DNA from 2 places in the Streptomyces sp. NBC_00683 genome. Region 2 is predicted to be linked to the other one. Evidence: riboswitches for the same ligand, from Rfam matches in the RefSeq annotation. Region 2 holds a riboswitch; the other holds the start of a gene.
What was found. Region 2 has a riboswitch for cyclic di-AMP ahead of OG257_RS33145 (C40 family peptidase). Riboswitches for the same ligand answer to the same signal wherever they lie in the genome.
Positions count from the first base shown of each region.

Region 1: another riboswitch for cyclic di-AMP. It lies ahead of OG257_RS18440 (M23 family metallopeptidase); the one in region 2 lies ahead of OG257_RS33145 (C40 family peptidase).

Region 1 is NZ_CP109013.1:4,115,467-4,130,884, reverse strand. It holds gene OG257_RS18490 (N-acetylmuramoyl-L-alanine amidase) at 1-263, shown strand, start outside; gene OG257_RS18485 (ABC transporter substrate-binding protein) at 777-2,120, shown strand; gene sigJ (RNA polymerase sigma factor SigJ) at 2,171-3,055, opposite strand; gene OG257_RS18475 (SDR family oxidoreductase) at 3,161-3,931, shown strand; gene OG257_RS18470 (hypothetical protein) at 3,928-4,149, opposite strand; gene OG257_RS18465 (hypothetical protein) at 4,279-4,446, opposite strand; gene OG257_RS18460 (FAD-binding oxidoreductase) at 4,652-6,037, opposite strand; tRNA gene OG257_RS18455 (tRNA-Met) at 6,368-6,441, shown strand; gene OG257_RS18450 (MerR family transcriptional regulator) at 6,556-7,302, shown strand; gene OG257_RS18445 (PP2C family protein-serine/threonine phosphatase) at 7,433-8,590, shown strand; cyclic di-AMP (ydaO/yuaA leader) riboswitch at 8,825-8,977, shown strand; gene OG257_RS18440 (M23 family metallopeptidase) at 8,989-10,026, shown strand; gene OG257_RS18435 (aldo/keto reductase) at 10,278-11,222, shown strand; gene OG257_RS18430 (PrsW family intramembrane metalloprotease) at 11,239-12,735, opposite strand; gene trmB (tRNA (guanosine(46)-N7)-methyltransferase TrmB) at 12,906-13,733, opposite strand; gene lhgO (L-2-hydroxyglutarate oxidase) at 13,726-14,982, opposite strand; gene OG257_RS18415 (sporulation protein) at 15,115-15,418, opposite strand, start outside.
Region 2 is NZ_CP109013.1:7,599,238-7,611,854, reverse strand. It holds gene OG257_RS33175 (ATP-dependent Clp protease proteolytic subunit) at 168-803, shown strand; gene OG257_RS33170 (hypothetical protein) at 810-1,118, shown strand; gene OG257_RS33165 (TetR/AcrR family transcriptional regulator) at 1,126-1,812, opposite strand; gene OG257_RS33160 (NAD(P)-dependent oxidoreductase) at 1,888-2,580, shown strand; gene OG257_RS33155 (pyridoxamine 5'-phosphate oxidase family protein) at 2,577-2,981, shown strand; gene OG257_RS33150 (haloalkane dehalogenase) at 2,978-3,886, shown strand; cyclic di-AMP (ydaO/yuaA leader) riboswitch at 4,325-4,497, shown strand; gene OG257_RS33145 (C40 family peptidase) at 4,501-4,971, shown strand; gene OG257_RS33140 (LysE family translocator) at 5,038-5,676, opposite strand; gene OG257_RS33135 (LysR family transcriptional regulator) at 5,749-6,666, shown strand; gene OG257_RS33130 (ATP-binding protein) at 6,669-7,100, opposite strand; gene OG257_RS33125 (helix-turn-helix domain-containing protein) at 7,333-8,190, shown strand; gene OG257_RS33120 (DUF397 domain-containing protein) at 8,222-8,440, shown strand; gene OG257_RS33115 (8-amino-7-oxononanoate synthase) at 8,433-9,581, opposite strand; gene bioB (biotin synthase BioB) at 9,725-10,888, shown strand; gene OG257_RS33105 (adenosylmethionine--8-amino-7-oxononanoate transaminase) at 10,881-12,185, shown strand; gene bioD (dethiobiotin synthase) at 12,187-12,617, shown strand, end outside.

The DNA of each region.
Region 1 (15,418 bases), 3.5 Mb from region 2:
GGAACGCGAGCCTGACCTGGACCTTCACCGGCAAGTCGGCGGCCTGGGTGGTCTCCCGCGCCTCCACCTCCGGCCAGGCGTACGTCTACGTCGACGGCGTCAAGACCGCCACCGTCGACCTGAAGTCCTCCACCACCAAGTACCGCGACGCGATCTGGACCAAGACCTGGACCACGACCGCCAAGCACACGATCAAGATCGTCGTCGTCGGCACGAGCGGTCGCCCGACCGTCACCACCGACGGCCTCGTCTACCTCAAGTAGCCATTCCCGCACGGCCTGCCGGTCTGCTGCGCAGCGCCCCGATCGGCTTCGGCCGGTCGGGGCGCTTCGTCTTTCCCGGCGCCCTGGGCGAGCGGCAGCGTCGGTGGCGTACGCAACTGGCCCTCCTTTGCGAGCGCGAGGCCTGCGGGAACTTCTTTTGTCCAGTGCATTGACGGGGGCATCGGGCCGACTTACCTTCATCGCGTTGTTCTTCGTATGTCATATATGAGACGCGATACAAGAGATCTGAGACCCGCCATGCAGACAGGCCCGCACCCGGCCCCCTCCCGCACCGGACGACTGCGCCGCGAGCAGGCGCCGAAGGTTCCGGCCGGTTCGGGCAGACCGGCGCGGTCCTGCGCGACGCGGACGTTGCCCGCCGTGCAGGGCTGACAGACCGCCCTCCGATTCCCCCGACGGCGCCCCGAGCGCGTCCCGCACGGCTTCGGCCCGCGGTGACCCGCTCGCCCCGGGGATCCCTGACAGTGAGCACTCAGAGAAGAGAGCCGACCCATGAGCAAGCACCGCAGCCGCCGCCTCGCCTCCGCGATCTCCCTGGTTTCCGCCCTGGCCCTGACCGCCACTGCCTGCGGTGACGACGGCAGCGGAATGACCGGAGCGACGGGAAGCGAAGGCAAGGGCACCGGGCACATCGTCTTCTGGGACGAGAACGGAGGGGTCCGTACGGCGGTCTGGAAGGAGATCATCGCCGACTTCGAGAAGGCCAACCCGGGGCTCGACGTGGAGTACGTGGGCCTTGCCTCCACCGAGGCGCAGTCCAAGTACGACACCGCCATCCAGGGCGGCGGTCTGCCCGACGTCGGCGGTGTGGGGGCGGCGATGGTCGCCGGCATCGCGGCGCAGGACGCGCTGGAGCCGCTGGACGAGCGGTTCGGGAAGAGCAGCCTCAGCGGCAAGCTCAACGAGGCGATGATCGAGAACGTGAAGGCCGCCGGCGGCCGGGACGCGATGTACACGGTGCCGATCTCCGCCACCAACGGCGTCCTCTACTACCGCACCGACCTGTTCAAGAAGGCGGGCCTGGGCGAACCCGGCACCTGGGACGAGTTCTACAAGGCCGCCGCGAAACTGACGGACAAGAAGAAGAACGTCTTCGGGTACACGATCCGTGGCGGCCCCGGCTCCATCGCCCAGGCGCTGGACGCGATGTACGGGCAGTCCGGCATCGAGTCCTTCTGGGACGCGGCCGGGGAGAAGACCACGGTCGACGACCCGAAGAACGTCGCGGCGCTGGAGAAGTACGTCGGCCTGTACAAGAAGGCCACTCCCGCGGCCGACCTCAACAACGACTTCACCAAGATGGTCGCCCAGTTCGACTCCGGTGACATCGGCATGCTCAACCACAACCTGGGCTCCTACCAGGACCACGTGAGCACGCTGGGCGCCGACAAGTTCCGCGGCATCCCGCAGCCCGAATTGGCCGACGGAACCCGGGTGATGGTCTCCAACCCGGTCTCCGGCCTGGGCCTGTTCAAGTCGTCCGAGAACAAGGCGGCGGCCTGGAAGTTCATCGAGTACGCCGCCTCCCACGCGGCGAACTCCAAGTTCAGCGAGTCGGCCGGCCTGATACCCGCCAACGAGGAAGCCGCCGGGGACCCCTGGATCGACACGTCCGAGACCACGAAGCTCGGCGCCGAGGCGCTGTTCTCCGGCGACACGAAGATCGTCCAGCTCCCGTACTACCTGCCCGACTGGAACACCCTGTCCAAGGCGGACAGCGAGCCGAACTTCCAGAAGGTGCTGCTCGGCAAGATGAGCGCCGAGGAGTTCCTGGGCTCCCTGGCCGAGCGGCTCAACGAGGCCCAGGCGGAGTGGAAGCAGCAGCAGGGCAGCTGACGCCCGGCCACCGGGTGCCCCGCCACGAGCGGGGCGCCCTGCCGTTCCCGTCAGTCGTCCAGGACCGTCAGGTCGAGGGCGCGCAGCCGTTCCGGGTCGGACAGTACGTCGATGGCGGCGATCCGGCCGTCCGTGACGGTGAAGCCCATGACCGACAGCGGCTTCCCGTGCGCGGCGACCACGACCCCTGCCGCTCCGTTGACCAGTGCGGGCCGGGCGAACGGGGACAGCTGTCCGAAGGTGAGCGCCTGCGAGGCCACGGTGTGTGCCCCGGTGAGGACGGCCGTGTGGCGGGCCTGGGCGCCTCCGCCGTCGGACCGCAGGACGACCTCGGGGTCCAGCACGGCGACGAGCCCGTCGAAGTCGCCGTCGCGGGCGGCGGCGAAGAAGGCGTCGACGATCCGGCGCTGGCGCGCGAGATCGGGGTCAGGTACCGGCGCCCGCCCCTGCACCCGGCGCCGTGCGCGGCTCGCGAGCTGACGGGTCGCGGCGGGCGACCGGTCGATCATCGGGGCGATCTCCGTGAACGGCACGGCGAACATGTCGTGCAGCACGAACGCGAGCCGTTCGGCCGGTGCCAGCGTTTCGAGGACGACCAGCAGCGCCAGCCCGACCGAGTCGGCCAGCAGCGTCTGCTGTTCGGGGTCGCCCCCGGACACGGGGCTGATGACGGGGTCGGGCACGTGCACGTCCAGCGGGTCCTCACGCCGGTGATCGCGTGAGCGCAGCATGTTCAGGCACACCCGCGCGACCACCGTGGTCAGCCACGCGCCGAGGTTCTCCACGCTGTGCGTGTCGGCGCGCCCGACGCGGATCCAGGCGTCCTGCACGGCGTCGTCGGCCTCGCTCACCGACCCGAGCATCCGGTAGGCCACCGCCCGCAGCCGGGGCCTGTGTTCCTCGAAACGCTCCGTCAGCCATTCGCGCTCGTCCACCTGTCACATTCCTTCCTCGCGGCGGGTCATAGCGGTAGACCCACGGAACAGAGCCGATGTGACCGGGAGGACGGCTTCCCGGCCGCACCCGAGATTGGAGAGATCATGACATCACCCATCCTGGTCACCGGCGGTACGGGCACGCTGGGACGGCTCGTCGTGCCGCTGCTGCGGCAGGCCGGCCGTGAGGTACGGGTGCTCAGCCGGCACCGTCACGAGTCCGCGGACGAGGGCATCGCGTACGTGACCGGTGACCTGCTCGGGAACGAGGGTGTCGAGTCCGCGGTGGACGGCGTCGAGATCGTCCTGCACCTCGCGGGCGGCCCCAAGGGCGACGACGAGGCGACCCGGAATCTGGTGCGGGCCGCCTCGCGTGCCGGGGTGCGGCATCTCGTGCACATCTCGGTCGTCGGCGCGGACCGGGTACCGCTGGGCTATCTCAGGGCACAGCTGGAAGCGGAGCGGGCCGTGACCGGTTCCGGTCTGCCGTGGACGGTGCTGCGTGCCGCCCAGTTCCACGACCTGACCCTGACCGTCGTGCAGAAGATGGGAATGCTGCCCGTGGTTCCCGTCCCCGGCGGGCTCAGGCTCCAGCCCGTCGATCCGCGCGACGTGGCCGCCCGGCTCGTGGAACTGGCGCTCGGTGCTCCGGCCGGCCGGGTGCCCGACCTGACCGGGCCCACGGTGTACGACATGTCCGGCCTGATCCGCGGGTACCTCCGGGCGCGGGGCAGGCGCCGGATGACGGTGCCGGTCCGGATGCCCGGCAAGGCCGGCCGCGCCTACCGTGCCGGCGACAACCTGTCCCTCGAAGGGGCCGATACGGGCACGCGGACGTGGGAGGACTTCCTGGCGGCGCGCGTGGGCAGGCCCTAGTCGAGGCCTTCCGCCCGCAGCGCGTACATCAGGAGGAAGGTCCGGTAGGTGTCGGCGGACACGTCCAGGCAGATGTCGGGCCGGAGGGTGGCGGTCGACGTGTTGTCGAGGGCACGCTGACAGGCCGCTTCGGTCTCGGCCTCGGACGGGATGTTCGAGAGGTACGCGGCGAGCAGGAGGGCCGCTCCGAGGGCGACGACGGCGATTCGGATGCGCATGGTCCTCCAACGACCATGCGGTCCGGCCGGTCACTCGGACCCCTTGCTCACGTGCCTGTCGATCAGCCGGCCCTGTTCCTCACCGGGCCCGCTTCTCGTCCGGTTCCTCGGACCGCTCCGGCCCGTCGCTCACTCGGGTTCGTCGAGGAGCGGCGGCAGATCGGGCTCGATGAACAGGCCCGCGTACTGCGGAGAGGGAAGGGGGGCAGCCGCGCCCGGGGCGGCGAGCTGCGCGCCCGTGTCCGCGGCCGAGCCGTTGGAGTGCCGCTGCGTGGTGCGTGCGGGCATGTCGGTCATGGAGTGTCCTGTACGTAGGTGTGCGGTGAGAGCCCCGTGACCGAGCCGATGGTGTGATGCCGGACTGGTCCCGACCGGTACGACGACGATGTGCCGCTTCCGGTGTCGCGCCGCTCCGGGGGCGGCCGGATCATCATGCGGTGCATGCAGACTGTAACCCTCGGAGCACGGCTTTCCCTCTGTATTGCCGTGGTCGGCGTGAGGGTCAGTGACCCGGGTTGGGCTCGATGTTCTGGTTTGCGTGGAAGAGGTTGTGCGGGTCGTAGGCCTGCTTGACCTCCGCGAGCCTGTCGTAATGGCCGCGGTAGGTGGCCCGGACCCGGTCCGGGGACTCGCCCGCGCCGATGAAGTTCACGTACGCGCCGCCCATGGAATGCGGGTGCAGCGCGTCCCAGTAGTCCACGGCCCACTGCCGCAGCGCCTCCGCGTTGTCCGGGTCGGGGTCGATGCCTGCGATGACGCCGGACCATACGGCGTCGCGGTAGGCCCATGCCGTGTCGTCGGCCCCGACACGGCCCGCGGCCCCGTCGACGGGGTAGAGGTGCATGGTCGACAGACCGGTGGGGAGTGCCTCCGCGTACCTGGCGTGCACGTCGACGGCGTCGTCCGTGATCCGGTCGAAGAAGGCGCCGCGCCAGTACCACTGGAGGCCCGTGGGGATCAGCTCGTCGAACATGGCCTGCAGCGCCGGGTAGGGCATCGGCGCCGTGAAGTGGAAGGCGGGTTTGCCCGGTTCGTTCACGACCGCGAGGGTCTCGCCCAGGGCGTCCGGGTCCGCCGTCGAGGACCAGACGACACCGCACACCTTCTGGCCGTGGAGCTCCTCCGGGAACGGGGGCGCGGGCGGGACGGTCATCGACGCGAAGAAGCCGTACAGATCGTCGGGCGCCTGCGGCAGGAACTCGCGGTACCAGCGCATGACGTCGGGGAGGAGGTCCAGCGGCCACACGGTGATGCCGACACCCACGGTGTCCACGGGGTGCAGCTCGAAGTCGAACGACGTCACGATGCCGAAGTTCCCGCCGCCGCCGCGCAGCGCCCAGAAGAGGTCGGCGTTCTCGCTCGCGTTCGTCGTGACGAAGCCGCCGTCGGCCAGGACGACGTCGGCGGACACCAGATTGTCCGCCGTGAGGCCGTACTTGCGGGTGAGGTAGCCGTGTCCGCCGCCGAGGGTGAGGCCCCCGACACCCGTGGTGGACATGATGCCCGCGGGGGTGCCGAGGCCGAACGCGTGGGCGGCGTGGTCGAGGTCGCCCAGCTTCGCCCCGCCGTCGACCTGCGCGGTCTGGGTGGCCGGGTCGACGCGCACGCCGCGCATCGGCGACAGGTCGATCGTGACGGCGTCGTCGACGAGGCAGAGACCGGGTCCGCTGTGTCCGCCGCCCATCACCGCCACCTCGAGGCCGTGCGTGCGTACGAAGTCGACGGCTGCCATGACGTCCGCCGTGTCGTGGCACCGGACCACGGCCGCCGGTCTCCGGTCGATCATGGCGTTGTAGATCGTGCGGGACCGTGTGTACTCCGGGTCGTCCGGGCCGATGACGGGGCCGCGCAGTTCGGTCCGCATCGTTTCGAGTGTGGTGCCGTCCATGACCGTCTCCTTGCCGAAGCGTGTGCCGCACCCGGTCCGCCTGTGCCGGCCTTCGGTGCGGGTTTGCGCCGGCGCTCCGGCAACTTCGGTAGCCGGCGGAAGCGGACACCGCAGGACTGATAGCTCCAGCGTCCCGCCGCTGACGGAGCCGCGCACTCCGGCCCGCCCGTGCCTACGGGGGCATACGCACCCTGCCGCCGATGCGGACGGATGCTCCGCGGGGGCCGCGGGCACCGGCGATCCGGGCGGTGCCGGAGCGGGTAGCGGGGGGTCGCGGAGGTAAATGGTCAGGACCTCGTCCCGGATGGCGTAGTGTTGCACTCACAACGACGCGGGGTGGAGCAGCTCGGTAGCTCGCTGGGCTCATAACCCAGAGGTCGCAGGTTCAAATCCTGTCCCCGCTACTGAAAGACAGAGGCCCGGATCCTTTCGAGGATCCGGGCCTCTGTCGTATGCCGACGTCCGCCACGGCTGCCGTGCTTGACCTTGACGCAACGTAAAGATCTAGCGTTCTCGGCATGGAGTGGTCCATCCAGGAAATCGCCAGAAAGGCCGGCACCACGAGCCGCACGCTCCGGCACTACGGAGATCTCGGTCTCCTCGCGCCGAGCCGGATCGGGTCCAACGGCTACCGCTACTACGACCAGGACGCCCTCGTCCGGCTGCAGCGCATTCTGCTGCTGCGGGAGCTGGGTCTCTCGCTGCCCGCCATCAAGGACGTACTCGAGGGGCAGCGGGACACGTCGGTGGCGCTCCGGGCCCATCTGCGACTGCTGGAGCAGGAGCGGGAGCGCATCGGGCGGCAGATCGCCTCGGTGCGGACCACTCTCCACAAGACCGAGGAGGGAAGAGAGCTCATGGCCGAGGAAGTGTTCGACGGCTTCGATCACACGGTGTACGAGCAGGAGGTCACCGAGCGCTGGGGGCGGGACGCGTACGAGAAGGGCGACCGGTGGTGGCGATCGCTGAGCCGGGCGGAGCGCGACAGTTTCCGGGCCGCGCACGAGGCCGTCGCCCGTGACTACGGGCAGGCCAGGGCCGCGGGCATGGACCCGGGCAGCGAGCAGGTGCAGGACATCGCGCGGCGGCACTGCGAGTGGCTGTCGGTGACCGCGACGGCCACCCGGTCGTACGTGATCGGCCTCGGCGAGATGTACGTCGCCGATCCCCGCTTCGGGAAGAACTACGATCGGTACGGAGACGGCACCGCCGTCTTCGTACGGGATGCACTGACGATCTACGCGCAGCGCAGGCTCTCCGACTGACCATCGGGGCGCGGCGCTCGGCGCTCCTCCCTTTGGCCGACGACGAGTCGCCGCACGGCGCGGCTCCGGCCAGCCTGGTTGGAGCGCGGTACCGTCCGCAGCCGTGGGCGGACCGGGCAGGAGTGCACAGGTGGGGAAGCGGGAGAGGCGGCGCGGCGTAGCTGCTGGAGGTGCCCGCACCCGGCAGTTCGTACGTCTGCTGCCCGCACTGATGATCGCGGCCGGGGTGGTCTTCGACCTCAATACGCCGCCCGAGGTCAGTGCGATCCCCCTGTTCGCGGCGGCCCCGCTGATCGCCGCGCCGTTCTTCTCGCTGGCTAGCACGATCCGTACGGCCGTGGCCGCGATCCTGACGGTCCTGGCCATCCGGTTGTACGACGACACGATCTCGGACGTCGCCCCGGTCACCGAGCTGTTCACCCTGGTCACCGTTTCCGTGCTGGCCCTCGTCATCAACGGCGTCGTCCGGCGCAGCAACGAGCAGCTGGCCTCGGCCCGGGTCATCGCGGAGACCGCGATGCGCGCCGTGCTCCCGACGCCGGACGACCGGATCGGCGGGCTACTGGTCGCGGCGCGGTACGAGGCGGCGCAGGCGGACGAGTTCGTCGGCGGTGACCTGTTCGCCGTCGCGGACACCCCGCACGGGGTGCGGCTGGTCGTCGGGGACGTACGGGGCAAGGGGCTGGCCGCCGTGGAGGCGGTGGCCGTGGTGATCGGGGCGTTCAGGGAGGCCGCCGAGCAGGAGCTGTCGCTGGAGGGTGTGGCGCAGCGGCTGGAGCGGGCGCTGGCGCGGGAAGGGACCCGGCGCGGCGGGCTCGACTCGATGGAGGGGTTCGTCACCGCCGTGCTCGCCGAGATTCCGGCGGGCTCGGGGAGGTTGCGGATCGTCAACCGCGGTCACCCCGAGCCGATCCTGCTGCACGCGGACGGGGCGCTCGAGGTGCTGGCGCCGACCGTGCCGGCGCTGCCGATCGGGATGGGCCTGGGGGCGTGGCCGGACCGGTCGGACGAGTGGGAACTGCCTGCCGGGGCGACGCTCCTGGCGTTCACGGACGGCCTCTCCGAGGCGCGGGACGCGGACGGGGTCTTCTACGACCCGGCGGCCCGGCTGCGCGGCCGGATCTTCCCGGGGCCCGAGGAACTGCTCTCGGCGCTCACCGACGACGTACGGCTGCACACGAAGGGCCGTGCCGTGGACGACATGGCGCTGCTCGCGGTCGGCCGGCCCGCCCGGGGGCAGCCGGAGCGGCGGACGACTGTGAAGATCGTGGGGCGGGGCGATGGATGAGTGGTTGCCACGGTGTGTAGTCGAAGGGCACCGCTCCGCATAACATTTGACGCAACGTCAGAAATTGGTACCCCGACCGGGAATACTCAACTCGCCCGTTTCGGACCGTTAATCCCCTGAAAGTCCACGCCGGAGCCGTGAATGATCAACGGGAACAGCTTGGAATCGGACCCGGGTGTCTATTAACGTTCGATAACGCAGCGCGGTTGTCCCAGTCGTCGCAAGAGGCGGCACCGTGCGCGAGCGCCGAATTCCGCAAGGAAACCGGGGAACCACCTACATGGGGTGAATCGGGCACCTGTGTCTCGTAAGAGACGGAGATGCCCGTAGGAGACCTTCCTGCTCCGAACCCGTCAGCTAACCCGGTAGGCGAGAAGGAAGGAAAGGAGTGCGCCCACGTGGCGTCCAATCAGCCTGCCCCCGAGGCCCCGTCACCCTTCAGGTCCGACAGCTTCGGTGACGAGGGCAGGACATGGGAGGAATGGAACCCCACCGAGGAGTCCATCCGTCCCGTACGCGGCAGGCACCGTGTAGCCAAGCAGCGCGGCCTCGCCCGTAGCTCCACCGTCCTCGGTGTCGGCGTCATCGCGGCCGTCGGCGCGGGTGGCATGGCCACTGCGCAGAGCAAGCCGCCGGTCTCTATTTCTCTTCCCGATTCCATCGCGGACAACCTCCCCGACGCCAAGTCCCTGCCCGGCGTGAGCGCGTTCATGTCGGACGACGCGGCGGACAACGGCACGGTCGCCGCGTCCTCCCCGCTCACCACCGCCGGCATCACGGCCGCCGAGGCCGAGCAGGGCACGAGCAACGCCGGTGAGGCGCTGCGCGCCCGCATCCTCCAGCAGGCCGAGCAGCAGCAGGCCGGAGCCGAGGCCGAGGCCAAGGCCGCGGAGGAGAAGGCAGCGGCCGAAGCGGCCGCGGCCGCAGCCGCGAAGCAGCAGAGCGAGGCCGAGGCGAAGGCCGCCGCGGAGAAGAAGGCGGCGGAACTCGCGGCGAAGAAGAAGGCAGAGGCCGAGCGCCTCGCCAAGCTCGCCGCCAGCTACGCCCTCCCGACCTCCTCGTACACGATCACCTCGACCTTCGGCCAGGCCGGTTCGATGTGGTCCTCCGGCTACCACACCGGTCTCGACTTCGCGGCGCCGACCGGCACCCCGATCAAGGCCGTGCACAGCGGCACGGTGAAGTCGGCGGGCTGGTCGGGTTCGTACGGGTACCACACCGTCATCGAGCTCGACGACGGTACGGAGATCTCGTACAGCCACCAGTCCTCGATGGACGTCACCGCCGGCCAGCGGGTCACCACCGGTGAGACCATCGGCCGCGTCGGCGCCACCGGCAATGTGACCGGCCCTCACCTCCACCTGGAGGTCCACACCGCGGACGGCTCGGGCATCGACCCGATGAGCTGGCTGCGCAGCAAGGGTCTCTCGATCTGAGGTCTCCCGGTCCGAGGGCTCCGCGGCGCTTCCGCCGAGCCCTCGCCGGTGCTCCGCGGTGCTGCCGTCGAGCCCTCGCCGTTCCTGCGCCGAGCGTTCGCGCAGGCGGACGGCCCATCCGAACCCCGGCGGACGACGCCCCCTGAACCCCGGCGGCCCTGGCGCACCCCCCCCCGACGTCAGGGCTGCCGGTCTGCCCGCGGTCCGCATCCGTCGGAATAGTCGCCTGAGGGGACTGGTTTGTTCCAGGTATGACTTCACTCCGCACACTCGGTTCCTCGGGCCTCCAGGTCTTCCCGCTCGCTCTCGGCGGCAATGTCTTCGGCTGGACGGCCGATGAGGACGGGTCCTTCGCCGTCCTGGACGCGTACGCCGCGGCCGGCGGCAACTTCATCGACACGGCCGACTCGTACTCCGCCTGGGCCCCGGGCAACGAGGGCGGCGAGTCGGAGACGCTCGTCGGCAAGTGGCTGGCGTCGCGCTCCAACCGCTCCGACATCGTCGTCGCCACCAAGGTCGGCGCCCACCCCGAGTTCAAGGGGCTCGCCGGCGCGACCATCAAGGGCGCCGCCGAAGCCTCGCTGCGCCGGCTCGGCACCGACCACATCGACCTCTACTACACGCACTTCGACGACGAGACCGTCCCCGTGGAGGAGATCGTCACCGCGCTCGACCAGTTGGTGAAGGACGGCAAGGTGCGTGAGATCGCCGCCTCCAACATCAGCCCCGAGCGGCTCCGGGCCTCCCTGGAATTCTCCGAGCGCGAGGGCCTCGCCCGCTATGTCGCGCTGCAGCCGCACTACAACCTCGTCTCGCGCGACACCTACGAGGGCGAGCTCCAGGACACGGCAGCCGAGGCGGGCCTCGCCGCCGTCCCGTACTTCGCGCTGGCCTCCGGCTTCCTCACCGGGAAGTACCGGCCCGGCACAACGGTCGAGAGCGCCCGGGCCGACGGCGCGGCCAGGCACCTGGAGTCGGAACGCGGCCGCAAGGTGCTCGCCGTGCTCGACAGGGTGGCCCAGGAGCACGACGCGGAGATCGCCACGGTCGCGCTGGCCTGGCTGGCCGCCCGGCCGACCGTCGCCGCGCCGATCGCGTCCGCCCGCACGGTCGGGCAGCTGCCCGCACTGGTGGCGGTGGCAGACCTGCGGCTGACCGACAAGGACCTGGCGGACCTCACCGAAGCATCCGCCTGACACCTCCCCCTCCCGGCTAGGCGGGTGGGCGGCTGTCCTGCTGGTGACCGTCGTGCAGATACGGGTTGTACCCGCCGTAGTGCCGGTGCGGCGCGGGGAGTTGCTGCTGCGGATACGGAGCGGGCTGCTGCGGGTACGGGGCCGGCTGCGGGAACCTGCGGGGGGACGGGACCGCGGCCGGGCCCATGGGGGCCGTGCCGCGCAGGGCGCGGAACCGGCCCGTCGCATGGGCCGCGTACGTCAGGGCCGGGCCGGCGACCTCCCGGCGCTGCCACAGGTGGTGCAGCAGCTCCTGCTCGCGCTCGGCGAAGTCCGGACCGGGTGTGTCGCGGCGGGCTCTGCGGCGCAGCACCGCCAGGGAGGTCGCGAACCCCTCGTACTCCGCGACCGCCTGTGCTGCGGCCTTGCCCCGGGCCCGGTCGGAGGTTCCGTGCCAGTGCCGTGCCATGTCGCGGGCCATGCCCCTGGCCCGCATCGAGGCGAGCGACAGCGGTTCGGCCGGAGTCAGCCAGCCGGCCGCAGCGTAGACGGGCAGCTCGGTGGCCAGGGTGCGCAGTTCGCGTTGGCGCGTCCAGATGGCCAGCCAGGTCACCAGGCCGAAGGCCGGCACCATGAACACCCCGTACACCGCGTAGAAGCCGTAGGGGCCGAAGGCCGACGAGCCGTTCCACAGGGCGTGCATGCCCATGGCGAGGAGCAGGCCGAGGACCGGCAGCAGGATCCGGCGCACCCGGTGGTGCCGCCCGGCCACCGCCGCGACCCCGAAGCCGATGCCCGTGAGCACCGTGAACAGGGGGTGTGCGAACGGCGACATCACCACCCGTACGAAGAAGGTCCCTGCCGTCACCGACGCGAGGCCCGTGGTGCCCAGCTCCTGGTCCTCGCCGAAGGCGTTGCCCAGGTAGAGGATGTTCTCGGTGAAGGCGAAGCCGGTCGCGGTGAACCCGCCGACCACTATGCCGTCCACGACACCGCTGAACTCCCGTCTGCGGAACAGGAATATCAACAGCACGGCGGCGGCCTTGGCGCTCTCCTCGACGACCGGGGCGATCACCGTGGCCCCGAGGGTGTCGGCGCTCGCCGGGTCGGCGGTGGCCGTGGCGATCCACCGGGTCGCGAACGTGTTCGCGATGATCGCCACCAGGGCGGCGGCGCACGCTCCCCAGGCGAAGGCGAACAGCAGATTGCGCCAGGGGCCCGGCTCGACCCGGTCGAGCCAGCGGAACGCCGCCATCAGGAGCGGCACGGGCAGGACGGCCAGCCCCAGCCCGACCAGGAAACCCTCGGTGCCGGTCTGTTCGCGGACCATGGACAGGATCAGCAGGCCGCACAGAGCGAGCACGACGATCACCGCACCGGCACGGAACGCCTTGCTGCGCCAGACCACGCCGACGCGGCGCGGCCGGTAACGCCACTGGCCGCGCTCCGGGACGGCGCCCAGGAACTCGTCGAGCCGCTGCTCCTCGAGAACCGGGACGGCCGGCTGCTGGTGCTGCTCGTACCCCTCGGACACCCGATGACCCTAACGAGAGGGACTGACACCTGGCCATGGTGCGCTGCGCCGGGCACCGTTCAGTGGCTGATCAGCGACCCCCCGGCAGCAACTGGCGCCGACCGAGGGGCGGCCGAGGGCGGCCGAGGGCGGCCGGGGGCGGCCGGGGGCACGTCAGTGCGCGCGCCGGCTCACCGACGGGTGAACAGAACGTCCTGCACGACGTGCCCCTTGTCCAGGCCCTGTCCCTCGAAGCGGGTCAGTGGCCGGAACGCGGGCCGTGGCGCGTAGCCGCCGTCCGCCTGTGTGTTCTCGAACAGGGGGTGCGCCGTCAGCACCTCGAGCATCTGCTCCGCGTACGGCTCCCAGTCCGTCGCGCAGTGGATCACCGCGCCCGGCTTCGTCCGCTGTGCCACCAGGTCGAGGAACTCGGTCTGGATCAGCCGGCGCTTGTGGTGCCGCTTCTTGGGCCAGGGGTCGGGGAAGTACACCCGGAGCCCGTCCAGCGCCTGCGGCTCCAGCATCTCGCGCAGCAGGATGATCGCGTCACCGTTGGCGACCCGGATGTTGGACAGCCCTGCCCGGTCGGCGAGACCGAGCAGATTGCCCTGGCCCGGGGTGTGCACGTCGACGGCCAGAATGCCCGTGCCGGGGTCGTCGGCCGCCATCTGCGCGGTGGCCTCGCCCATGCCGAAGCCGATCTCCAGGACCACCGGGAGGCCGTCGAACAGCTCGGGCAGATCGAGGACGCGGAGGCCGTCGATGTCCAGGCCCCACTTCGGCCACAGCCGCTGGAGGGCGTCCTCCTGGCCGGCGGTGACCCGGCTGCGGCGCGGCTGGAAGCTGCGGATCCGGCGCTCGTGGTGCGATCCTGCCGGGTCGGCGGCGGGTCCGCCGGGGAAGCGGGGCTCCTGGCGGAGTCTGCGCTGCCGTTCGAAGGATGCTGCGCGCCGGGCCTCGGCATCCGCGTCCGCGGGGGTGCCGGGCGTTTCGGGGGTGGGGTTCACAGGCTCAGACACAATGACCGGATTCTACGGCGGGCGGCTTCCATCCCGTCGCGCGTGCCCGCAGCAGGGCCCGTCGCGCCACCTCCCTCCCGATGGGCAGCGAAGCCGTGGCGGCGGGGGACGGCGCGTTCAGTACGTGCACGGTGTGCGGGGCCTCGCGGAACAGGAAGTCGTCCACCAGCGTGCCGTCCCGCAGCACCGCCTGGGCCCTGACCCCGGCAGGGGACGGCCGAAGATCGTCCTCGGTCACCTCGGGCAGCAGCCGCTGGACGGCCCGGGTGAACGCCTTCCTCGACAGGGATCTGTGCACCTCGCCCGCCCCGTACCGCCAGTGCTGCCGGGCGATCCGCCAGGAACCGGGCCAGGTCAGGGTGGACGCCAGCTCACGGGGGCGGACGACGGGCCAGCCGTACCCCTCACGGGCCAGCGCCGGGACCGCGTTCGGCCCGACGTGGACCGTGCCGTCGGCGCCCCGGGTCAGATGGACCCCGAGGAACGGGAACGCCGGGTCCGGCACCGGGTAGACCAGGCCGCGCACCAGCTCCGGCCGCGCCAGCTCGTAGTACTCCCCGCGGAACGGCACGATCCGCACCCCGGGGTCGTCGCCCGCGAGCCGTGCCACCCGGTCGCTGTGCAGCCCCGCGCAGTTGACCAGCACCCGGGCGCGGACCACCTGCCCGTCGGCCGTCCGCACGGCGATGCCCCAGGGGCGCCGGTCGACAGCGACTACCTCCGCGCCGAACCGGATCTGCCCGCCCGACCCGCTCACCTCGGCCGCCAGCTGTGCGGCCACCGCCCCGAAGTCGCACACCCCGGTCGTCCCGACCCGGATCGCCGCGAGGCCGCGGACCTGCGGCTCGTACTCCGCGATCTGGGCGGGGCCGAGCTCCCGGACCGGCAGTCCGTGCTCCCGCCCCCGCTGGACCAGGCCGTGCAGGCGGGGCAGCTCGCCGCTCTCGGTCGCGACGATCAGCTTGCCGGTCACGGCGTGCGTGATGCCGTGACGCGCACAGAAGTCGACCATCTCCGCGGCGCCCCGGACGGCGTAGCGCGCCTTGAGGGAGCCAGGGGGGTAGTAGATGCCGCTGTGGATCACCCCGCTGTTGCGCCCCGTCTGATGACGGGCGGGCCCCCACTCCTTCTCCAGCACGGTGACCCGGGTGCCGGGCGCGGTGCGCGTGAGCGCGTACGCGGTCGACAGACCGACGATCCCGCCGCCGATCACCAGCACATCGCAGTCGTACGCCGCGTGCGTCATCACGCCACCTCCCACCCCGATAGTGCACTGACCCACTGACAACGGGCTCAAACCAGGGGAGGCGGGGGCGTGGCGAGTCGTGGTCCCGCAGCCGCCCCCCGGGTCCGGGCATACCGGGGCGTTACGGCGTTCCGCCTATGCCGGGGCCACCAGAAGCGGCCGGGCCCGTTCCCGGAGCTCGGCCACACGGGGCTCGTCCCCGTACGGTTCGAGGCGGTGCAGCAGATCGCGTACGTACTCCGTGGTGCGCGCCGAGGAGATGCGTCCGGCCACCTCGACCGCCCGCGTCCCGGCCGCGCACGCCGCGTCCAGGTTGCCCGACTCCAGCTCCGCGACCGCCGACACGACGAGCCGCAGCCCGTGGGAGCGGACGAACTCCTCCGTCGGCCTGGACAGGGCCTGCTCGGTGAAGCGTCGCACCTGCCGCGGGGCCTTCAGG
Region 2 (12,617 bases):
GGGCCTGCCCAGCCCGCCATATGAGGGGTTGTCAGCTTTCGTCCCTCGCTGATAGCGAAACCACATCGGACCGGTTGCTTCCCCCTGGATCCCTGGGCCATAGTCCCCATCAGAACCTTCTGTACGTCCTGTACATTTTTTACGGACTCCGAGGAAGAGGCAACGCCGTGCACCGTCCCTCCGCCCGCTACGTACTGCCCGAGTTCACCGAACGCACCTCGACCGGCACCCGGACGCTGGATCCGTACTCGAAGCTGCTCGCCGAACGGATCGTCTTTCTCGGCACGCCCGTCGACGACACCGCGGCAACCGACCTCATCGCGCAGTTCATGTACCTGGAGTACGCCGAGCCCGACCGACCGGTCTCCCTCTACATCAACTCGCCCGGCGGCTCGTTCAACGCCATGGCGGCGGTCTACGACACCATGCAGTACCTGTCCTGCGAGGTGGAGACCTTCTGCCTCGGCCAGGCGGGCTCCTACGCCGCCGCGCTGCTCGCAGCCGGCGCACCCGGCCGTCGACATGCTCTGCCCGGCGCCCGGGTAGTCATTCAGCAGCCGGCCCTCGACGAGCCGGTGCAGGGCCAGCCCTCCGACCTCGAGATCCAGGCGCGCGAGCTAATGCGTGAGCGCGACTCGCTCACCGCGATGCTGGCCCGTCATACGGGGCGTTCCGCACAGGACATCGGCACCGACCTCGAGCGGGACACCATCCTCGACGCCCCGGCCGCCAAGGCGTACGGACTGGTCGACCACATCACGGAGAACCGCAAACCGATTCGGCCGCCACACCCCGCGAGGTGATCCCCGTTGCTCTCCCCCCAGCTCCCGCCGCTCCCCGCGCTGACCCGCGCCGAGGGAGAGTTCATCGACTGCTACCTGGAGGTGCTCGACCAGGTCGGCCGGATCAACCCCGCCCGGGGCAGCGACACCTACGGAGCGCTCCGGGCCGCCCAGGCGCTGGCCTCACGGGCGACCGCCCTGCGCGATGCGCTCGCGCTGATGCATGAGCGGGGCGAGGCCCAGATCCATGCGGCCACGTTGGCCCGCGCGTTGCGGGTACTGGACGGCGAGCGTCGCGCGGGGCGGGTCACCGTACCCCCTGAATCGACGAGTTGACCGCCCCTCAGTGCGGCTCCGCTGCCGGGCCGCCGTCCTGACGCCGCTTCACGGCGCCTCCCCCGGAGACCCGCGCGCCCCGACGGTCCGCTCCGGTCGCCGCGGTGCGCGGCCTCGGGGCCAGCGCGGCGCGCAGCGCCGGCGCAAGGACGTGGCGGGTCTCTGACGGGGTGAGTGCCGCGGGGGTGGGGAGCGGGTTGAGGTAGCGCGTGTAGATGAGGCCGCCGAGAATCGTCACCACGGCCGTGGCGCGGGCGGTCGCGTCCCGCCCGCCGAGAAATTCAACAAGCCGGGCCAGCAACTCGCGTTCCAGGTATTCGCGGATCACCTCGGCCGCCTCCTCACCCCGGGTGGTGAGCTGCCGGAAGTCGGCGTCCTCCCACAGGTCCGTCACGGCGTCGATCAGGCGGTCGGGGAGGGTGGCCGGGTCGCCGCCGAGGACGTCGTCCACCGCCAGTGCGTTGGCGCACTGGAACTGCATCACGTCTGCGAACAGGCCCTTCTTCGAGCCGAAGTGGTACGCGATCAGCGCCGGGTCGACCCCGGCGGCCCCGGCCACCGCGCGCAGGGTGGTGAGCCGGTAGCCGCGCTCCAGGAACAGCGTACGAGCCGCCGAGACGATCGACTCGCGGGTCGGCGGGTTACCGCGGGGGCGGCCCCGGGGGCGGGCGGAGGCAGGGGCGGCGTTATTCATCAGCGTTGAGCCTGCGTTTCGCGGTCGGCACAGTCAAGGGCGTTCCGGAAGCCACACCAAGGGATGGCCCACACCATGCGTATCGCAGTCTTCGGCGCCAACGGACCGACAGGTCGCCACCTCACCGAGCAGGCCCTCGCGATCGGCCACGAGGTCGTCGCCGTGACCCGCCGCCCGGGTTCCCTCCGCACACGGCCGGGCCTCACCGTGGCGGTCGCCGACGCCACCGACCCGGAAGCCGTCGACGCCGCGGTCGACGGGACGGACGCCGTCCTCTCCGCGCTGGGCACGCAATTCTCCAAGGAGACCATCACCACGTACTCGGCGAGCGCCACGGCCATCACCCGGGCCATGGCCCGCCACGGCATCAAACGGCTGCTCACCGTCAGCTCCAGCATCGCCGACCCCGACTGGCGGCCCTCCGGCGCGCACTTCTTCAACCTTGTGCTCGACCCGCTGGTCAACCGACGCCTCGGCCGCACCCTTCACGAGGACATGCGCCGCATGGAAGCCGCGATCCGCCGAACGAACCTCGACTGGACGCTCGTCCGCCCCTCGGGCCTCTTCGAGCACCCCACCGTCACCGATTTCCACACCGCCGGGACGAGCGCCGACGGCGTCTTCACCGCCCGTGCCGACCTCGCCGCAAGCATGCTGCGCGAGCTGGAGGAGCGACGGTACGTCCGTACGGCCATGGGTGTCATCACCGATGCCGTGAGACCGAACATCGCCAAGCTGATCTGGAACGAGGGCGTGAAGAAGAAGTGAGCCGGGCGACTGTCGGACTACCGGCCGCCGCAGGGGCGTTCCTCGCTCTTCCCCATACGGCCACGCTGACCACCCTCCGTCCCGACGGCACCCCGCACGTCACGCCTGTCCGCTTCACCTTCGACGCGCCCACCGGCCTGGTCCGGGTGACCACCCGGGCGGGAGCCCGCAAGACCCGGAACGTGGCGGCAGGCGGCGCGGCGGCGCGTGTCGCGCTCTGCCAGGCGGACGGCTTCCGCTGGCTCACTCTCGAAGGCCGGGCCGCCGTCACCGACGATCCCGCGCGCCTGGCCGAGGCCGTTCGCCGCTACACCGTCCGCTACCGCACGGCACCGCCCGCCCCACCGGACCTGGTCGTCGTCGAGATGGCCGTCGACCGCGTCCTGAGCCTCAACCTCTGAATCTCCCTTACAGAAAGCGAAGTGACACCGCGATGCCCACCCTTCCCGTCCTCGATTCCACCCTCCACTACCGCGAGTCCGGCGACCCCGACGGGCTGCCGTTCGTCTTCCTCCACGGCAACCCCACCTCCTCCCACCTGTGGCGGAACATCCTGCCGGGCGTGGCAGCGCCCGGCCGCCGCCTCCTGGCCCCCGACCTCATCGGCATGGGCGACTCCGGCAAACCCGACCTCGCCTACTCCTTCGACGACCACGCACGCTATCTCGACGCCTGGTTCGACGCCCTCGGCCTTGCCGAGGCCGTCATCGTCGGCCACGACTGGGGCGGCGCGCTCGCCTTCGACCGCGCGGCCCGCCTCCCGGGCAGCGTGCGCGGCCTCGCCTTCACCGAGACGATCATCAAGCCGCTGGTCGGCAACGAATTCCCGTCGGCAGGGCGGGAGTTGTTCACTCTCCTGCGCACCCCCGGGGTGGGCGAGGAGATGATCCTGGAGAACTCACTGTTCATCGAGAGGTTCCCGGACACGCTCGCCACCCCGATGGACCCCGCCGATCTCGAGGTCTACCGCCGCCCCTTCCCGACCCCGCACAGCCGACGCCCGATCCTGGCGTGGACGCGCATGATGCCGCTGGACTCCGAGCCCGCCGATGTCGTGGCCCGCATCGAGCGCTACGACGCCTGGCTGGCCGCCAGTCCCGAAGTCCCCAAGCTGCTCGCCGCTTTCGAACCCGGCCCCGGCGCGATGACCGACCAGGGGGCCGTCGCCTGGTGCGAGGAGAACATCGCGGGTCTGGAGGTCTCCCGCCACGGCCTGGCCGGCCACCACTCCCCGGAGGACCGCCCCGCGGAACTGGCCGCGGCGATCAGCACCTGGGCCGACGCCCACGGGCTGGCACGGCTGTAGGTGTCCTCGAACGCGGCAGTGCCGTCACCGTCGCACACCCGAGCCTTGGTTCCTCGGCCGCCGCGAGCCCGCCGGGGTCTTCGAACAGTTGTCGTGTCAACGGCCGTGCCGATGTCCCCCGAGGCCGGACACGCCCGATGCGCAGATCAATTTTCCTCGCTCGTTCGGCGTAGAGCATCCCCCTCACGGGGGACAGCTCAACTTGCGCATCCCGCGCGGACACTGAGTGGAATTCACCGTTCCGCTGCTGGTACGAGGCCGGTCACGCAGCGTCGCCTCAGCTTCGGTCCCACCCCGTCCACCCGAACAGATCAGTCGTGATGACTCTCACAAAACGACCTTCACAGCGGAAATCCGGCGGTCCGTGAGTAAAGATCCCTGGGACGACAAGCCCCCGCCACCGCGGCGGGGCGGTCCGGGCGGACGCCGAGTCCTGCCGCTGCCCGGATGCCTGGTCGACAGAAGTGGATCGGCAGGAGTGGAGGACCCGAGCACAACGGGTCGACGGGATATCCCTTCGACCCTCGGGGTGAAGCCGCCAAGTGCGGCCGGGCAACTTCGCCAGCCCGAACCCGACAGGTCATCCTTCACAGGCGGCTGACGAAGGGTTGCGCATGACTGCGCAGGTTCATGTCCCGTCTCTTTTCGCCCGGGTCGGTACGGCCTCGGTTCTCACATTCGCCGTAGGCACCACCATGCTCGCCCCCGGCCTCGTCAACGAGGCCGAGGCCGCTGCCCATTCGACGAGGGCGCTCGACATCGCCGCCTCGAAGAAGGGTTCGCCCTACAGGTACGGCGCCAGCGGCCCCCACCGCTTCGACTGTTCGGGCCTCACGCTCTACTCGTTCAAGAAGGCGGGCAAGAAGCTCCCCCGCACGGCCCAGCAGCAGTACAACAAGACCCGTCACATCTCCTCGTCGCAACGGCGCCGCGGCGACCTGGTCTTCTTCCACGCGGGCCGGAGTGTCTACCACGTGGGCATCTACGCCGGCGGCGGCAAGATCTGGCACTCGCCGAAGACCGGGGCGGTGGTCCGGCTGGAACGGATCTGGTCGAAGAGCATCTGGTACGGGCGGGTCCGCTGACGGCGGCCCCGGCTGACACCGCCGTCAGCCGCTCCTGCCGGTCCCGCCGGGGGCCGCCCCGCCGAGTCAGTGCAGCAGCGGCCCGGTCACCAGCACGAGCCCCAGCGCGGTGAGAGCCGCGCCGCTGCCGCCCTCGATCGCGCGGGCGGTACGCGGCCGGCGCAGCCAACGGCCGAGGCGGTCCACCAGCAGGGCCACGGCCGGGAACCAGAGGAGCGCCAGCACCACGACCACGGCCGCCAGCAGCAGGGTCCTGGGAAGCGGCGGCTGCCCCTCGGGGACGAACTGGGGCAGCAGGCTCAGGAAGAGCACAGGCGCCTTCGGGTTCAGGGCGTTCGTCAGGAAGCCCTGACGCAGTGCCCGTACCGGCCCCAGCTTCGCGGCGGGCGCCTCCTCCGCAGCGGAGGCGCCCGCCGCGGTCCGCCGCCTGAGCGCGTACAGGGCGCTCACCCCCAGGTAGAGCACATAGGCACCACCGAGCAGCTGCACGGTGCGGAACAGGACGGGCATCGCCACCAGCACCGCCGCGAGTCCGGCGACGGCCAGCGCGGTGTGCACGAGCAGTCCCCCGGCGACACCCAGTGCCGCGGCCATGCCGGACCGGCGCGAAGCGAGGGCGTTGCGTACGACCACGGTGAAGTCCGCGCCGGGCAGGGCGACCATTCCCGCGGCGACCGGGATGAAAGCGAGCAGTTGTGCGTCCATGGGTACACCCTGACCCGGACGGCCCTTTAGCGTGTACTTGCAATCTTCTGGGTCTGCCAAAAGGAATGCTTTATGTACGATCCGACGCGGCTGGCCGCACTGGTGGCGGTCGCCGAGGCCGGTTCGATCACGAAGGCGGCCGCGAGGCTCGGTTACACCGCGCCCGCCCTGTCCCAGCAGCTCGCGAAACTGGAGCGGGAGGCCGGCGCCGCGCTTCTGGTTCGCCACCATCGCGGGGCGCGCCTGACGGCTGCCGGCGAGCTGCTGGCCGGGCGTGCCCGACGGGTCTTGGACGAGATGGACCAGGCACGGCACGAGCTGGCCCGGCTCGCGGGGCTGTCGGGAGGACGGCTGCGGGTCGGGACGTTCACCACGGCCGGGATCCACCTGCTGCCGCCGGTGCTCAGTGCGTTCCGGCGTGCCCACCCGGACGTGGAACTCACCGTGACGGACTACGAGCCGCCCGGCGGGGTGGCAGCCGTGGCCGCGGGCGACGTGGATCTGGCGCTGACCCATGCGTACGAACCGGCTGTCGCCGATCCGCTGCCCTCCGGGGTGTCCGCCGAGCCTCTGCTGGTCGAGGAGCTCGTACTGATCACGGCCGTGGGGCAGGCGCTGTCCGAGGGCAGCGGCCGGCTCCCGGTGGCCGAGCTGGCGGGCCGTCCGCTGATCAGCAGCGCACCGGCGCATCCACCCCGGCAGGGGGTGGAGCGTGCGCTGGCCGACGCGGGGGCCACTCCTGCCGTGGTGTGCGAGTCCCCCGGTTACGCGCTGGTGTGCGCACTGGTCAGTGCGGGTGTCGGCGTGGCCGTCGTGCCCGAGATGGTCGCTTCGATGTCCCCGACACCGCTCGCCGTGCGGCGCCTCGAACCCTCCGCCTTCCGCCGGACGATCTCCGTGGTGCACCGCGGCGACCGGTCGACGGCCGCGGCGGCGACACTCAGGGCTCTGCTGCGCAGCGGCTTCGGCCGCGCCACGGGGGCGCGGTGACGTCAGGCCTGGGCGGGCACGACCCAGGGAAGGGCGATCGACACGGTCTTGCCACCGTCCGGGGTGGGGCTGACGCTCAGCCGGCCGCCGCATTCCTTGGCGAGGGCCCTGATGATCACCATCCCGCGCCCGTTGTCCTGCTGGACGGCGGCGGGCAGCCGTTGGGGCCAGCGGGGGTGACTGTCCGTCACTCCCAGATACAGCTCGACGTCCCGGTCGAGGCGGAGATCCACCGTGAAGGTGGGCGACTGCCCGAAGGTGTGCTGGACGGCGTTGGTGGCGAGCTCCGAGACGATCAGCCGGATCGTGTCGGCGGCGTCGGTCCCGTCGGGGAGGCCCCAGCCGGCGAGAACGCCGGCCACGTACCTCCGGGCCCTGGAGACCGAGACCGGGTCGCTCGGCAGAGTGACGGTTGCTTCTTGATGGTCTGCCATGGCGACGCCGTCCCTTTCCCGCCCTGACCGACCTGCGATCGGCCTGGATTGTGCTTCGCGCCAGATTGCCACTGATGCCGCCCTCTGTAACGGCAATCCATCAAGATATGCATATATCTGTCGCCCAATACGGTGAACTCTGCCCCGGAAGCCGTATACGGGCGCAACACTGGCCCCCTTCCGAGCCGAACCCGGTACGGGCCGGCTCCCCGCCGAGCGGAAGGAGGCCGGCATGCGGCACGGCCCAGCGGTACGCCGACGCAAGCTCGGGGAGGAGCTGCGGAGTCTGCGCCACACCACGGGACTGACGAGCCGGGAGGCAGCCCGTCTGCTGGGCTGGCACCAGTCGAAGGTGAGCCGGATCGAGACGGGTGCCAGCGGAGTGACTCCCGGCGATGTGACCCGGTTGCTGGACGCCTACGACGTGGACGACGTCCACCTCCGGTCCCTCCTGGAGGCGCTCGCGGGCTCGGCGGGCGGCGGGGGCACCGGGTGGTGGCACGCCTACCGGGGCCTCATCCCGCCCCAGTACCGCGACTTCATCAGCCTGGAGTCCCAGGCCGGAGCCGCCCGCACACTGGAGACCTCGGTGGTCCCGGGGCTGCTCCAGACCGCGGACTACGCACGGGCGGTGACCCGGTCCTCGCTGGACGGACTGCCGCCCGGACAGCTGGACTCCCTGGTCGAGGTCCGGCTCGCCCGCCAGGGGGTGCTGTACGCGCAGCGCCCGCTGCAGTTGAGCGTCGTGCTCGACGAAGCCGTGCTGCGGCGCGGAGTCGGCGGCCCCCAGGTGATGAGGGAACAGCTCGACCATCTGACACATGCAGCTCAACTACCCCACGTGCAACTGCAGTTACTGCCGTTCGAGGCCGGCAGCTACATCGGCCTCACGGGGCCTTTCGTTATCTTCTCCTTTCCGAACATTTCTGATCTGGATGTGGTCGTTCTTGACCATTTGACGAGTAGTCTCTATCTGGAGCGGAGAGAAGACCTTGAGGCGTACAGCTCGGCCTTCCGCACGATGCAGGCTCACGCACTGTCGCCGGAGCGATCGCTGGACCTCATCGCCGCAGTCAGCCGCGGCGATTGACCGGACCTACAGACTGCCCGAGGGGGGCACGATGTCCGACCGTCTCGCACACCGTCTCGAACAGCACCAACTGCGGTGGCGCCGCAGCAGCCGCAGCACCGGGATGAACAACTGCGTGGAAGCAGCCCGGCTCGGCGACGAGCATCTCGCCGTACGCGACTCCAAGGACGTGGACCTGCCGCCGCTGCGCTTCTCGGCGACGGCCTGGACCTCCTTCGTCGCCGGGCTGGGTGACCGCCGGGTCAGCTGACCTGCGAGGGTGCCGATGCCACGATCGTGGCCACCGCGGTCGCGATCTGCTCACGGCTCAGGTCCGCCCGTGCGGTCAGCCGCAGCCTGGAGATCCCGTCCGGCACCGACGGCGGCCGGAAGCACCCGACCGCGAGTCCGGCCGTGCGGCAGTCCGCCGCCCAGCGCACCGCCGCCTCCGCGGACGGCGCGCGGACGGAGACGACCGCCGCGTCGGGGCGTACCGCTGTCAGACCTGCCGCGGTCAGCCGCCCGTAGAGGTCGAGGGCGACCTCGCGGGCCCTGTCCGCCCGTTCCGGTTCGCGGCGGAGCAGCCGGAGAGCGCCCAGGGCCGCTCCTGCCGCCGCCGGCGCGAGACCGGTGTCGAAGATGAACGTACGGGCCGTGTTGACCAGATGGTCGATGACCCGGGCGGGGCCGAGGACCGCACCGCCCTGGCTGCCCAGGGATTTGGAGAGGGTGAGCGTGGCGACGATGCCTTCGCCGCCCGCCAGCCCGGCGGCGGCGAGCGCTCCGCGTCCGCCCTCGCCCAGCACGCCCAGGCCGTGCGCGTCGTCCACGAGCAGTGCCGCGCCCTCGGCGCGGCAGACATCGGCGAGCTCCGCCAGCGGCGCGGCATCGCCGTCCACCGAGAAGACGGAGTCCGAGACGGTCAGCGCACGTCCGTCGTGCGCCTGGAGCGCTTTGCGCACGGCGTCGGGGTCCGCGTGCGGCACGACCGCCGTGGCGGCCCGCGAGAGCCTGCACCCGTCGACGATCGAGGCGTGGTTGCCCGCGTCGGACACGATCAGCGAGCCGTGTCCGGTGAGTGCGGTGAGGGCGGCGAGGTTGGCCGCATACCCGGACGAGAGCACCAGGGCGGCTTCGAACCCGCAGAAGTCCGCGAGCTCGCGTTCGAGTTCGGCGTGCAGCGCGGTGGACCCGGTGACCAGCCGTGAGCCCGTGGCGCCGGCGCCCCAGCGCCGGGCCGCGTCCGCCGCCGCAGCGGTGACTTCGGGGTGCCGGGTGAGGCCGAGGTAGTCGTTGCTCGCGAGGTCCAGCAGTTCCGCTTCGGCCGGCCGGGGGCGCAGGGTCCGGACGAGTCCGGCGGCGGCACGGCGACGGGCCTCGTCATCGATCCAGTCGAACGGGGCGAAGGGCATGGGAGGGTCCCTTTTGTAGGCAGCTCACAGACCCTAGCCCGGTGCGCAGCAGGTCAGGATGTGGCAATACACACACCCTTGGCCGCCTCTCCTGTCCGGTTCCTCCTTGGCCGGAGGCCGTGCCGTACGTAAGGATCAGGTCCATGGACCTGCTGAACACGCTGGTGGACAAGGGGCTGCGGCGCGAACTGCCGACCCGTGAAGAAGCGCTCGCCGTACTGGCGACCTCCGACGACGAACTGCTCGACGTGGTGGCCGCGGCCGGAAAGGTGCGCCGCCAGTGGTTCGGGCGACGCGTGAAACTGAACTATCTGGTCAACCTCAAGTCCGGGCTCTGCCCCGAGGACTGCTCGTACTGCTCGCAGCGGCTGGGATCCAAGGCGGAGATCCTCAAGTACACCTGGCTCAAGCCGGACGAGGCGACGAAGGCCGCGACCGCCGGAGTGGCCGGTGGCGCGAAGCGCGTGTGCCTGGTGGCGAGCGGCCGCGGACCGACGGACCGGGACGTCGACCGGGTGTCGAAGACCATCGAGGCCATCAAGGAGCAGCACGAGGACGTCGAGGTGTGCGCCTGCCTCGGTCTGCTGTCCGAGGGCCAGGCGGACCGTCTCAGGTCCGCGGGCGCCGATGCGTACAACCACAACCTCAACACCTCGGAGGGTACGTACGGCGACATCACGACGACCCACACGTACGCCGACCGGGTGGATACCGTGCAGCAGGCCCAGGCCGCCGGCCTTTCGGCGTGCTCCGGGCTGATCGCGGGCATGGGCGAGACCGACGCCGACCTGGTGGACGTCGTCTTCTCGCTGCGCGAGCTCAACCCGGACTCGGTGCCGGTGAACTTCCTGATTCCGATGGAGGGGACCCCGCTCGCCAAGGACTGGCACCTCACCCCTCAGCGGTGCCTGCGCATTCTGGCGATGGTCCGGTTCGTCTGCCCGGACGTGGAGGTACGTCTCGCGGGCGGACGCGAGGTCCATCTGCGCTCGATGCAGCCGCTCGCCCTGAACCTGGTCAACTCGATCTTCCTGGGTGACTACCTGACCAGTGAGGGCCAGTCCGGCCAGACCGACCTCGACATGATCGCGGACGCCGGTTTCGAGGTGGAGGGGGCGGGCACGACGACCCTTCCCGAGCACCGCGTCCAGGCGGGCGGCGGCTGCGGTTCGCACGACGGCGGCTGTGCACCCTGCGGTGACGCCCCCGAGGCGGCCGCGGACGACGCCGAGGTCCCGGCGGCGCGAACGGATCTGGTGGCGGTCCGCCGCCGCGGTGCCGGTACGGACCTCGCGCCCAATGCCTGAACCGCTCACGCCCAGCCGGCTGCGAGCCCTGGACCGTGCCCACGTCTGGCATCCCTACGGCCCGATGCCGGGCCGTCAGGAGCCGCTGGTCGTGGAGTCCGCGTCAGGTGTACGGCTCCGGCTCGCGGAGCCCGCTGAGGGGCACCGCGAGCTGGTGGACGGTATGTCCTCCTGGTGGTCGGCGGTACACGGCTACAACCATCCGGTTCTCAACGAGGCCGCACGCGGCCAGCTGGACCGGATGAGCCATGTGATGTTCGGCGGGCTCACCCACGAGCCCGCCGTCCGGCTGGCCACCCGGCTGGTGGAGATCACTCCGGAGCCGCTGCGGCACGTCTTCCTCGCCGACTCCGGATCGGTCTCGGTCGAGGTCGCGGTGAAGATGTGCCTGCAGTACTGGCGCTCGGCCGGCCGGCCCGCCAAACACCGGCTGCTGACATGGCGCGGGGGCTATCACGGGGACACCTGGCAGCCGATGTCGGTGTGCGATCCCGAGGGCGGGATGCACGAACTGTGGTCGGGGGCCCTCCCGCGCCAGATCTTCGCGGACGCTCCGCCGGACGGCTTCGACGCCGAGCCGGACGAGGCCTACGTGCGTCATCTGCGGGAGACCGTCGCGGACCACGCCGATGAACTGGCCGCGGTGATCGTGGAACCGGTGGTGCAGGGTGCCGGCGGGATGCGGTTCCACTCGCCCGCGTACCTGCGGGTGCTCCGCGAGGCGTGCGACGAGAACGACGTACTGCTCGTGTTCGACGAGATCGCGACGGGATTCGGCCGCACGGGGCAGTTGTTCGCAGCCGGGCACGCCGGGGTCTCCCCCGATGTCATGTGTGTCGGCAAGGCTCTGACCGGCGGCTATCTGACGCTGGCCGCGACGCTGTGCACCTCACGGGTGGCGGAGGGCATCTCGAGCGGGGACGTGCCGGTGCTGGCGCACGGGCCGACGTTCATGGGCAACCCGCTCGCCACGGCGGTCGCCTCCGCGTCCATCGACCTGCTGCTGGGCCAGGACTGGGAGCAGGAGGTGAAGCGGATCGGCGCGGGACTGCGCGACGGCCTCGCGGAGGCCTCCGGGCTGCCGGGGGTCCTGGACGTACGGGTGCTGGGCGCGATCGGAGTGGTACAGCTCGATCACGAGGTGGACATGGCGGCCGCGACGCGTGCCGCGGTCCGCGAGGGCGTCTGGCTGCGGCCGTTCCGCGACCTCGTGTACACCATGCCGCCCTATGTGACGGGCGACGACGATGTGGCACGGATCTGCCGGGCCGTGTGCGCGGCAGCGCGGGAAGGGTGACATGACGATTCTGGTGGTGTCGGGTACGGGCACGGAGATCGGCAAGACGGTCGTGACAGCCGCGGTGGCCGCGGCCTTCCGGGGCCGCCGGGTCGCGGTGCTCAAGCCGGCCCAGACCGGGCTGGCCCCCGGCGAGCCCGGGGACGCCGCGGAGGTGGCACGGCTGGCGGGCGCCCATGTGACTGCGGTCGAACTGGCACGTTTCCCGGAGCCGCTGGCCCCGGCGACGGCCGCGCGCCGCGCCGGCATGGCGCCCGTACGCCCGTACGAAGTGGCCGAGGCCGCCCAGAAACTGGCGACGGAGCACGATCTGGTGCTCGTCGAGGGTGCGGGCGGACTGCTGGTCCGGTTCGACGACGAGGGTGCCACTCTGGCGGACGCCGCACGCCTGATGGCGGCGCCCGTGCTGATCGTGACACCCGCGGGCCTGGG